2 regions of the Acinetobacter sp. 24-47-67 genome follow, and region 2 is predicted to be linked to the other one. Evidence: predicted binding sites of a transcription regulator. Region 2 holds the regulator's gene; the other holds the start of a gene.
The links. The regulator PhoB, encoded in region 2, activates phosphate uptake and scavenging genes when phosphate is short. The targets are predictions, from matches to a motif close to TGTCATNAANCTGTCATAA.
Positions count from the first base shown of each region.

Region 1 (6,057 bases), on a different contig from region 2:
TTTAGGCGTTAACTTATTAACAGATACCCCTGAGATTGCACATTGGCTCACCCAGTTTGATCGAGACTTAGATCTTGCCGCGATTGCGTATTTAGATGGCGAAAAGCACGTTCGTGTTTCTATGGCGATGGATGCCATTATGCAACATGTCAGCCAACAAAAATCGAATACCAGTTTAATGTATATGTGTACGCCCACTGACGTCTACGCTGTACCACAGGAAGTGATTCAAGCTGGATTAGATAAGTTTAAATCACGCTCTAAACTTGAAAATATTCTGTCCAAGAGTATTTCGACTGTCTCTCGTGATTATTTTTTCAAACAAAATGAAGAACGCTTATTCCAATGTCATGATAAACAGTATGGGATCTGCGACTGTCTTGTGGTTGAACAAGGTCCAAATTATGCGTTGGCGAAGAGGATTCAACAATGGCGCGCTACGTTAGCACGGTCACAAGGTCAACGTGTCAGCATTAATATTGCTCCATCGACCACTACACATTCGGTAACCAAAAACCCATTATTAAAAGCTGCTTTCAATGGTGCCAATTTGTTTGATGTTGAAGCATTTGAACCCGCGACGACCAATGCGATTATGGCTGCGTTGTGGATTCATGATTTGAGAAACCCACAGTCGGTTGCCAATCCTGACATCGCCCTCAATCATCCATTAGACTTAATCATGCATGGTGCTAATCATGGTGGATTATGGCGTGTAGCATATCTCGCACGCACCGCCCTACCATTTGCCGCATTATATGGTTTTGCTGAGGAAAAACTCCCCTTGAAAAAACTTTGGTCTAAATTCCAAAAATAAGTGTCATAAACAATTGATCATAAAAAAAGCGCTGATTGTTCAGCGCTTTTTTAGTCTTTAAGTATTGAATTCAATCAGGTGAACTGAAGGAACAACCAGAATAAACCACCTGACAAACAGATTGTTGCTGGCAGTGTGAAAATCCACGCTGATAAGATTGTGCGAACCATTTGGAAGTTTAAGCCCGACTTATTCGCAACCATCGTACCTGCTACAGCAGAGTTTAAAACGTGTGTTGTTGACACTGGCATACCAAAGCCATCAGCAGCAGCAATCGTTGACATTGCAACTAACTCTGCAGACATCCCCTGACCATAAGTCATGTGTTGTTTACCAATACGCTCACCAACGGTAACAACAATACGTTTCCAGCCTACCATCGTCCCTAGACCTAATGCCAATGCAGTCGCAACTTTCACCCATGTTGGAATGTATTGAAGGAATGAATCTAAGTTATCACGGTAGTTGTCCACTGTTTTTTCTTGCGCTTCAGTCATGGCAGGTAAAGCTTCTGCTTTATCTAAACGCTTGAATGCAGTCGTGCTGAGGTACATATCATTACGGAATTCAGCCACTTGATCTTCAGGAACATCTTTAATGGATGTGTAGCTTCCTACTTTTTCACCTAAATGATCGGTTAAACTTGCCAAAGCTGGCACAACTTCAGGCGTGATTTCTTTGGTTTGGATATATGACGTGATAATTTCACGCGCTTTTTCATCTGGAATATCTTGGTGATTTGGATAAATCAAATCAGCAGTTTGAGCAGATAACTGACCAAACGTTTGGATATGTTGTTGATCTAGACTCTTGTTTAAAGAGTATGCCAATGGCACGATCCCGATCAGAATCAACATAATCAGACCCATACCTTTTTGACCATCATTTGAGCCGTGTGCAAAACTTACACCGGTACACGTGAAAATCAAAATGGCACGAATAAGTGGCGGCGGCGGTTTATTCCCTTCTGGTGGTTGGAATAATTCCACTTGTTTCTTAAAGATTTTTTTAACCAATAAGAACAATACAGCCGCAAATGCAAAACCGATTAATGGTGAGAATAAAAGTGCTTTACCCACTTTCATCACCTGTTCCATGTCTACACCTGACGCACCATTACCTGCGTTTAAGATGTAGTTCATGATGCCCACACCTAAAATTGAACCGATCAGTGTATGAGAGCTAGAAGCAGGGATACCGAGGAACCAAGTTCCTAAGTTCCATACGATTGCGGCAATCAACATGGCAAAGACCATGGCAAAACCAGCACCTGAACCGACGTTCATAATCAATTCAACAGGCAATAGCGCGATAATACCGTAGGCAACTGCACCACTTGCGACCATTACGCCAAGGAAGTTACAGAAGCCTGCCCACATTACAGCGACAGGTGCAGATAAAGCGTTGGTATAAATAACTGTTGCCACAGCATTGGCCGTGTCATGGAAACCGTTAACGAACTCGAAACCCAATGCGATAAACAATGCCGTGGCCAACATGATCACAGCATAAAGATTTAAAGCAGGCACATGAGATAAATCAGCAGCCAACTGAAAACCAATGTAAATCAAGGTTGAAACAATCAGTGTAAGGAACACTGGCATAAAGAATTTCGGCGTTGGCACGTGAACATTCGTCGACTGCATAGGCGTTGACGATTGTGCTGAATCTGAAACTGGAGTTTGATTAGAATTCATGCAAGCAGAGAAAGAGGATAAATATCCCCTCTATTGTTCAATTTAATTATTACAATTATATGACAAAGAGCTGTCATATAAGTCATCCAAATGACACTTATTTAAGAAAATTAAACTTTAAAAACAACCAATATTCAAAATTTAACAATAATAATCAGATAGTTAATACAAAACCCTCGTCTTTAATCTTTATTTCAATCGGTAATTAAATAGATGAAATAAAGATGACATCACTGTCACATTTGTTACAACGGCAGTTATTATTACATTAGATTATGACAACATGATGAAATATAGACAGTTTCAGTTTTGATAGATTGATCATCGTAGTTGATGGATGAAATTCATCCTTAATTTTTTGGGAATAGGTTCATAAATTTTTATTTATCAGAAAAGTGGACGTAACTCTGCTAAAATATTGCACCATTATTTGTGCAGATTTTTGTGAGAGTCATTTGATGTCTACCCTCGCCACCTTAAAAGCGCTTCTTGCCAAACGTATCCTGATTATTGATGGTGCAATGGGTACCATGATCCAACGCCACAAATTGGAAGAAGCTGATTACCGTGGTGAACGTTTTGCGGATTGGGCCTACGACCTTAAGGGTAATAACGACTTATTGGTTCTAACTCAACCACAGATTATTCAAGGCATTCATGAAGCTTATCTTGAAGCTGGTGCAGATATTATTGAAACCAACTCGTTCAATGGAACGCGTGTTTCAATGTCTGACTACCATATGGAAGATTTGGTTCCTGAGATTAACCGTGAAGCAGCTCGAATTGCCAAAGAAGCATGTAAAAAATACTCAACACCTGAAAAGCCACGTTTTGTCGCGGGCGTATTAGGACCAACGTCACGTACCACTTCAATTTCACCAAATGTAAATGATCCGGCATTCCGTAACATCACCTTTGATGAATTAAAAGTTAACTACATCGAAGCGACGAAAGCATTGATTGAAGGTGGTGCAGACATCATCTTAATTGAAACGGTCTTCGATACCCTAAATGCCAAAGCTGCGATCTTTGCAGTGAAAGAAGTGTTTAAAGAAATTGGTTACGAACTGCCAATTATGGTTTCGGGCACCATTACCGATGCATCTGGCCGTACACTCACAGGTCAAACCGCAGAAGCATTCTGGAACTCAATGCGCCATGCAGAGCCTTTATCGATTGGCTTTAACTGTGCACTGGGTGCAGATGCGATGCGTCCACACGTCAAAACCGTGTCTGACGTTGCGGATACTTTTGTTTCAGCGCATCCAAACGCTGGCTTACCAAATGCCTTCGGTGGTTATGATGAAACTCCTGAAGAAACTGCAGCATTTATTAAAGAATTTGCTGAAAGTGGCTTAATTAACATTACGGGTGGTTGTTGTGGTACGACGCCGGATCATATTCGTGCGATTGCGCAAGCGGTTGAAGGTATTGCACCGCGTCAAATCCCTGAAATTGAACCTGCATGTCGTTTAAGTGGTTTAGAGCCATTTAACATTACTAAAGATTCATTGTTTGTGAACGTCGGTGAACGTACCAACGTGACAGGTTCTAAAAAATTCTTACGCCTGATTAAAGAAGGTAACTTCACTGAAGCTTTAGATGTTGCTCGCCAACAAGTTGAAGCCGGTGCGCAAATCATCGACATCAACATGGATGAAGGGATGCTGGATTCGCAAGAAGCGATGGTGCATTTCCTGAATCTGATCGCGTCTGAGCCTGATATTTCACGTGTGCCAATCATGCTTGACTCTTCTAAATGGGAGATCATTGAAGCAGGTTTGAAATGCGTCCAAGGTAAAGCGGTTGTAAACTCAATTTCCTTAAAAGAAGGTTATGACGAGTTTGTAGAACGTGCTCGCCTCTGCCGTCAGTACGGTGCGGCAGTCATTGTCATGGCGTTTGATGAAAATGGTCAAGCGGATACAGCTGAACGTAAAAAGGAAATCTGTAAGCGCTCTTACGATGTCTTAGTCAACGAAGTGGGTTTCCCATCTGAAGATATTATTTTTGACCCGAACGTGTTTGCGGTCGCAACAGGTATTGAAGAACACAACAACTACGGTGTGGACTTCATTGAAGCCACCGGTTGGATTAAACAAAACCTTCCAAATGCGATGGTGTCAGGCGGGATCTCAAACGTATCGTTCTCATTCCGTGGGAATGAGCCTGTTCGTGAAGCGATTCATGCGGTGTTCTTATATCACGGCATTCAACAAGGCTTAACCATGGGTATCGTCAACGCAGGTCAGCTTGCGATTTATGATGATATCGATGCTGAGCTGAAAGAAGCTGTTGAAGATGTGGTGCTGAACCGTAACCAAGGCGCAAGCGGTCAAGAAGCGACTGAAAAATTACTCGCTGTTGCGGAAAAATATCGTGGTCAAGCGGGTGCACAAAAGGCTGAAGAAAACCTTGAATGGCGCAATGAACCTGTAGAAAAACGTCTTGAATACGCGTTAGTTAAAGGTATTACGACTTATATCGATGAAGATACTGAAGAAGCACGTTTAAAATCAGCTCGTCCACTTGATGTGATCGAAGGTCCACTCATGGCAGGGATGAACGTAGTGGGTGACCTGTTCGGTGCCGGCAAAATGTTCTTACCACAAGTGGTGAAATCTGCACGTGTGATGAAACAAGCCGTAGCTTGGTTGAACCCATTTATTGAAGCAGAAAAAACCCAAGGCGAAGCCAAAGGTAAAATCTTGCTTGCTACTGTTAAAGGCGACGTACACGACATCGGTAAAAACATCGTGGGTGTAGTACTGGGCTGTAACGGTTATGACATCGTTGACCTTGGCGTGATGGTGCCTTGTGAGAAGATTCTACAAACTGCGATTGATGAGAAAGTTGACATCATCGGTTTATCAGGTTTGATCACACCGTCACTCGATGAAATGGTCTTTGTTGCCAAAGAAATGCAACGTAAAGGCTTTAATATTCCGTTGATGATTGGTGGTGCAACAACATCGAAAGCGCATACTGCCGTGAAAATTGCGCCACAATATCACAATGATGGCGTGTACTACACTGCTGATGCCTCTCGTGCAGTCGGTGTTGCAACGCAACTTTTATCTGCTGATATGAAGCCGCAATTGGCAGCTGATTATGCAGCGGATTATGAAAAAATCCGTACACGTCTAGCGAATAAGCAACCGAAAGCTGCAAAACTGTCTTATGCTGAATCGGTTGAAAATGGTTTCAAAATTGACTTCGAAAAGCATGCGCCAGTAAAACCAAACTTCATTGGTTCTGAAACATTCACCAACTATCCTTTAGAAACTTTGGTGGAATACTTCGACTGGACACCATTCTTTATTTCTTGGAGTTTGGCAGGTAAATACCCGAAAATCCTTGAGGATGAAGTTGTGGGTGAAGCTGCACGTGATTTGTTTGAACAAGCACAAGCGATGCTCAAAGACATCATCGAAAATAAACGTTTCGATGCGCGCGCTACTTTCAGTCTTTACCCTGCCAACCGTGTTGCAGCAGACACTGTTGCGGTAACTGATGAAAATGGCAATGTGACGCATACCTTTG
Region 1 covers NZ_JBWYIK010000004.1:33,456-39,512, reverse strand. The annotation lists gene AC1M9K_RS06980 (hypothetical protein) at 1-817, shown strand, start outside; gene AC1M9K_RS06975 (inorganic phosphate transporter) at 892-2,514, opposite strand; gene metH (methionine synthase) at 2,973-6,057, shown strand, end outside.
Region 1: the regulator PhoB is predicted to act here: its motif matches at 2,788-2,806, upstream of AC1M9K_RS06975 (inorganic phosphate transporter).

Region 2 (6,057 bases):
GTACGCCACAATCCTGAACTAAGCAAAATTATTCTCAGGCTTGGCGTTCCTACTGGCATTCAAATGGTCACGACTTCTGTGGCAGGTTTAGTCATTGTCGGCTTGGTCAATCGCTATGGTTCAGAAGCAACAGCTGCTTATGGCGCAGTCAATCAGGTTTTGAACTATATCCAATTCCCTGCTCTGTCTATCGCAATTGCCGCTTCTATTTTTGGGGCTCAAGCGATTGGTGCAGGTAAAGCGGATTCTTTATCACGTGTAACTAAAACAGCACTGGGCATGAATTTTGTCTTTACAGGCGGGCTCGTAATCTTGGCTTATTTGTTCTCAAAATATCTCATGGCATTATTTATTACAGATGATAAAGTTGTGATACTCGGGCAACAATTATTGTTTATTGTGCTGTGGTCAATTTTATTTTTTGGCGCGAGTGCTATTTTCGCCTCAATTATGCGTGCAAGTGGCACTGTCACTATGCCAATGATCATCAATATAGTGGCCATACTCTGTATTGAACTCCCAGCAGCTTATCTATTTAGCGCATGGTGGGGGCTGGCGGGAATCTGGTACGCTTATGCTTTGGCTTTCGTTTGCTTATGTGTGATACAAGGTTTGTATTATCAATTTGTTTGGAAAAAGAAAACTGTTCAAGTACTGATTTAAATTAAAAATCAAGAAAATAAAAAACCCGCATGACGCGGGTTTTTTTAACGATTATTTAGAATCGAAACGTTTACTCATTTTAGTCGCAAATGCAGTCACTTTTTGATAGCCCGTTGGCATAACACGTTGCATTAAATCAATCACTTTCGCATCGTTACCAATCAGTAAACGACGGCGATCTTTTTGCACTGCTTCTAGAATTTGACGCGCTGCTTCTTCAGGTGGACAACGTAATAACTTATCAAATGTCTGTGCAGATTTCTGTGGATTCATGCCCAAAGATTTTAAACTGTCATTCATTTTTGCAGCTTTCGCAATATTGGTACGAATGCCACCTGGATGTACGCAAAGCGCGCTCACACCCACATTTTCAATATCTAGCTCTTGACGAAGAGATTCAGTGAAACCACGTACAGCAAATTTAGTTGCATTATAAGCAGACTGAGTTGGTTGCGCAGTTAAACCGAATAGACTTGAAATGTTGATAATGTGTCCATCACCTGTTTTCTTAATATATGGTAAGAATTCTTTGGTGCCGTACACGACACCCCAGAAGTTAATGTTAACAATCCATTCCAACTCTTCGTATGTTGCGCCTTCAACGGTCGAACCCAATGCCACCCCAGCATTGTTGAAAATCATGTTCACTGAACCATGATTCTGTACAGTTTCAGCCGCCCATGCTTTAACTTCGTCACGATTCGCAACATCTACTTTCTTGGTTGTGACTCGTACATTTGCATTCTTCGTCAGTTCAACTGTTTCTGCTAAGCCCTTTTCATTTACGTCACTTAAAGACAAATGACAACCTTGCTTGGCCAGTAACACCGCAAGTTGTTGACCAATACCAGAACCTGCACCTGTGATTGCAGCCACTTTGTTTTTAAAATTTTTCATTGTGAATCCTTTTTTTGATTTTTATGCACCACAGCATTGATCTGGGTCATTCATGTTCACTATAATTTTGACAATTATTATTGTCAATGTAACTATCGACCATTTTTATTGTTACTATAGACCAATTTAGTATCTTTAACTGATCAGTACTCTATACTGACCGCAGCATAACACTTTTATAAAAAGACTCGAATTGCTATGAACCCAGAGAACCTCACTCCATCAGAACACGAGCAAGCGATTGAAAAGCCTCCCACAAAAGAGCGTCAATTTAAAGGGATGTCCTTAACTGAACGCAAACAAGCGCGTCGTGAGAAACTTATTGAAGCGGGTATTGAAGCATATGGAACTCATGGTTTTTTCTCAGTAACCGTTAAAGATATTTGCACACAAGCGAAATTAACTGAACGTTACTTTTATGAATCTTTTAAGAAAAGTGAAAACTTATTCCAAACGATCTTTTTAGAACTGATTGAGAAGCTTCAACAAACATTAATGCAAGCTATTATGAAAGCCTCTCCTGAGCCTCTCAACATGATTGATGCAGGTCTAAATGCGTTCTTTAGTTTTTTAGAAGATGATCCGCGTACCGCTCGGATTATTTATATTGATGCAATGCTCGTCCAAGAACTTCATAATCATGCAACCATTCAAGAAACAATGGGCCGTTTCGACCGAATGATTCATGCCTTTGTCACATTAATGATGCCACATACCCATCTCACTGAAAAAGAGATCTCCTTGATTGCAACTGGTCTAAATGGCTATGTCACTCAAGTTGCTGTTCGATGGGTAGTAGGTGGTTTTAAACTTCCACGTGCTGAGGTCGTTCAGGCATGTAAAACCGTTTTTCTCGCCCTATTGAATGATCTAATGAAAAAGTAGCATCAAATTAAGATGAAGAAATTGTGACAAATCGTAAGTAAATTTAAGATATTGATTTAATTTAAAATTAATAAATATCAATGAGACAAAATATCAGCCTAATTGTCACAAAACATTGCTATATTTAACTTCGATTTCCATCTTGCAATGATACTGTCATAATTAATCTTTGTAATAAGCCTGTCATAAATATAAAACGGTTCACCGTTCATCATAGGATATTGCGTTGTGAAAGATGACTACATTTTAATTGTCGACGACGAGCTCCCAATTCGGGAAATGATCCATACTTCTTTAGATATGGCAGGCTTTCAATGCTTGGAAGCAGAAGATGCGAAACAAGCACATCAAATGATTGTTGATCAACGTCCAGCGCTTATCCTACTCGACTGGATGTTACCGGGTGGCGTGAGTGGCGTAGATTTGTGTCGTCGCCTTAAGCGTGATGAAACACTTTCAGAAATTCCAGTCATTATGTTGACTGCGCGTGGCGAAGAAGACCATAAAGTTCAAGGTCTTGATGCTGGAGCAGATGACTATATGACGAAACCATTTTCAACACGTGAGTTGGTATCCCGTATTAAAGCGGTGTTAAGACGTGCAAATGCGTTAAATGGCGAAAAAACCATTGATGCAAATGGCTTAATTCTTGACCCAGTAAGCCAACGTGTCAGCTATAATCAAAATATTCTTGATATGGGGCCAACAGAATATCGTCTATTGGCATTCTTTATGACTCATCCAGAACGTGCCTATACCCGTGCTCAATTACTTGATCAGGTATGGGGTGGAAATGTGTATATTGAAGACAGAACCATCGACGTCCATATCCGTCGCTTACGTAAGGTGCTCGAACCTTATGGTGCAGACCGTTATGTTCAAACTGTGCGTGGTACTGGCTATCGTTTTTCAACACGAGCTGATGTTGCTTTAGGTTAATTTAGATTTTATGTACGAACCCTACCCCGTCCCAGAATTGGCACGTGAACATCAAAAGTTTCTATATAGCAGTTTATGGACTTTTGCCAAGCAAGACTTACGTTTACTGGTATTTCTACTGATTATTGCGGGCTGTATCGGGTTAGGGATTGGCTATCTTTGGATATGCTTAGGCATTGCCTGTCTCATATTTTTTGGTATCCAATTACGCTCATTATATTTAGTCAATGATTGGATTTCGAATCGTCCTTACGATGTACCACCAAATTTAAATGGAATCTGGGGGGCATTACTGTTCAATGTATATCGGGCTCAACGCCAAGAACGTATTGTTCAGTCTGAAATGGTTGGACTGATCGATCGAACTCAATCTTCTCTCGTAGCTTTATCAGAAGCGATTATTCTTACGGATGATTCCCATCAAATCGAATGGTGGAATCCTGCTGCGGAAAAACTATTTGGGATTCAAGCTGTTGATCGTGGCCGTAACCTGCTCACGATTATTCGCCAACCTGATTTTATTGAGTATTTTCATAATACCCATCAAGCACCAGATGGTGTAAAAATTAAATTGGTGAACCATGATAATAAGTATGCGCAAATTAAACTGACTCGCTTTGGCAATGAAAGTCGCCTCTTAGTTGCGCACGACATTACCCGTATGAAAAATCTCGAGCAAATGCGTTCAGATTTTGTTGATAATATTTCACATGAATTAAGAACACCACTCACAGTGTTAAGTGGGTATATCGAAACATTCACAGATCAAGAAGATATCAATCCGCGTTGGAAACGTGCCTTTGAACAAATGCAATCGCAAACTAAACGCATGAATGCATTGGTCAATGATCTTTTGCTTTTGTCTCGTTTAGAAAATGAAAAACAAATTGCGAAAAATCAAATTATCGAAATGCCAAGTTTAATGAACCATCTGTTCGATGACGCGCAAGCTTACAATATTGATTATGGTCATACACTTAACCTTGATATAGACAGCCACTGTGACTTAATTGGTTCAGATATGGAATTGGCGAGTGCGTTTAGTAACTTAATTACCAATGCCATAAAGTACACCCCGAAAGGTGGCACCATTACCATCGGCTGGCATGATGATGGGGAACGTGGCTATTTTTCTGTTCAGGATACTGGTATTGGAATTGATCCAAAACACTTACCGCGTTTAACTGAGCGTTTTTATCGTGTGGATAGTGCACGCAGTCGTCAAACAGGTGGTACTGGTTTAGGCCTTGCGATCGTTAAGCACGTACTTATGCAACATGGCGCACATATTGAAATCGAGTCGAAAGAAAACGAAGGCTCTACATTTATTGCCGTGTTTCCCAAAGAACGCTTGTATAAAATACACGAATAAAAAAAAAGCGCCTTAGGCGCTTTTTTTTATTCAGAAGATATACTCAAATAAGATGACCCAACGCTTCACCCATTACTACAGTTGAGTTCGCCTTGAATGCTTGGTCCCATTGCATTTTATCTTTCTCAAACAAAACTACAGCCGTTGAACCCAAATAAAAACGTCCGAGCTCATCACCTTTTTCAAGTTTCATCGCATGATGGTTCAGCTCTAAGCGACCTGTTGGTTTTACTTTACCTGTCGCAACAGTTTCAATTCCAGCAACAATCATTGCACCAACTAAAACAACAGCCATACGACCAACATCAGTATCGAATAAACATACCATTCGTTCATTACGTGCAAACAAACCCGGAATATTTTCAGCTGTAGTTTGGTTGACTGAAAATAATTCACCTGGAATATATAAAGTTTCAGTCAATGTGCCAGAATAAGGCATATGCACACGATGATAATCACGCGGTGATAAGTACACGGTTGCAAATTCACCATTTTTGAATGGTGCTGCCAATTGAGGATCACCAATTAACTTTTCAACTGAAAAGCTTTGACCTTTTGCCTGAAAAATATCGCCCTCATTGATTTTACCTAATTGTGAAATTGCACCGTCTGCAGGTGACACGACACTTTTAGGATTAGGATCAATTGAACGAACGCCTGTTTTCAAAGAGCGAGTGAAAAACTCATTAAAGGATTTAAATTTCAAGGCATTTTGTTGCTCAGCAATTGACATATCAATGCCATATTTTGCTTTAAATGCTTGAATGACAACATTCTTTAATACTGGGTTTTCACTAGCTGCGACTTTACCCACCAAACGGCTGAGTTTTTGTTGCGGGACGATTTGCTGCGCTTGAATAAATAGTTTCTTTTTTAAATTTGTCAGACTCACTCAGGTGACTCTCCAGTAATGATTGGACTGTCGAGGCGGTTGCCCCACTCGCTCCACGCACCATCATAAGCTTGGATATCCCAACCCAGTAATCGACCAATAATGTAAGCTAAACCTGAACGGTGATGAGACTGACAATATACGACGACTGGCTGATCAAATTGAAAGCCCAATTGTTCTAAACGTTGTTGCGTGCGTTCTAAGGGGTGCAATTTTAAATGATTTTGACGATTAAGTGCAGTACTCCACTCAAAATGTCTAGCCGTTGGAATATGTCCACCACGACGTGCCGCGAGACGTTGCCCGGTATACTCCTCAGCCGTTCGGCAGTCCCATACTTGGCAAGTTTTATTTTCAATTTTTTTTATTAAAGTTGAATAATCAATACGGTGTTGATCAACATTGGATG
Region 2 covers NZ_JBWYIK010000003.1:71,640-77,696, reverse strand. The annotation lists gene AC1M9K_RS05935 (MATE family efflux transporter) at 1-663, shown strand, start outside; gene AC1M9K_RS05930 (SDR family NAD(P)-dependent oxidoreductase) at 715-1,560, opposite strand; gene AC1M9K_RS05925 (TetR/AcrR family transcriptional regulator) at 1,759-2,445, shown strand; gene phoB (phosphate regulon transcriptional regulator PhoB) at 2,674-3,384, shown strand; gene phoR (phosphate regulon sensor histidine kinase PhoR) at 3,395-4,756, shown strand; gene asd (archaetidylserine decarboxylase) at 4,800-5,648, opposite strand; gene AC1M9K_RS05905 (sulfurtransferase) at 5,645-6,057, opposite strand, start outside.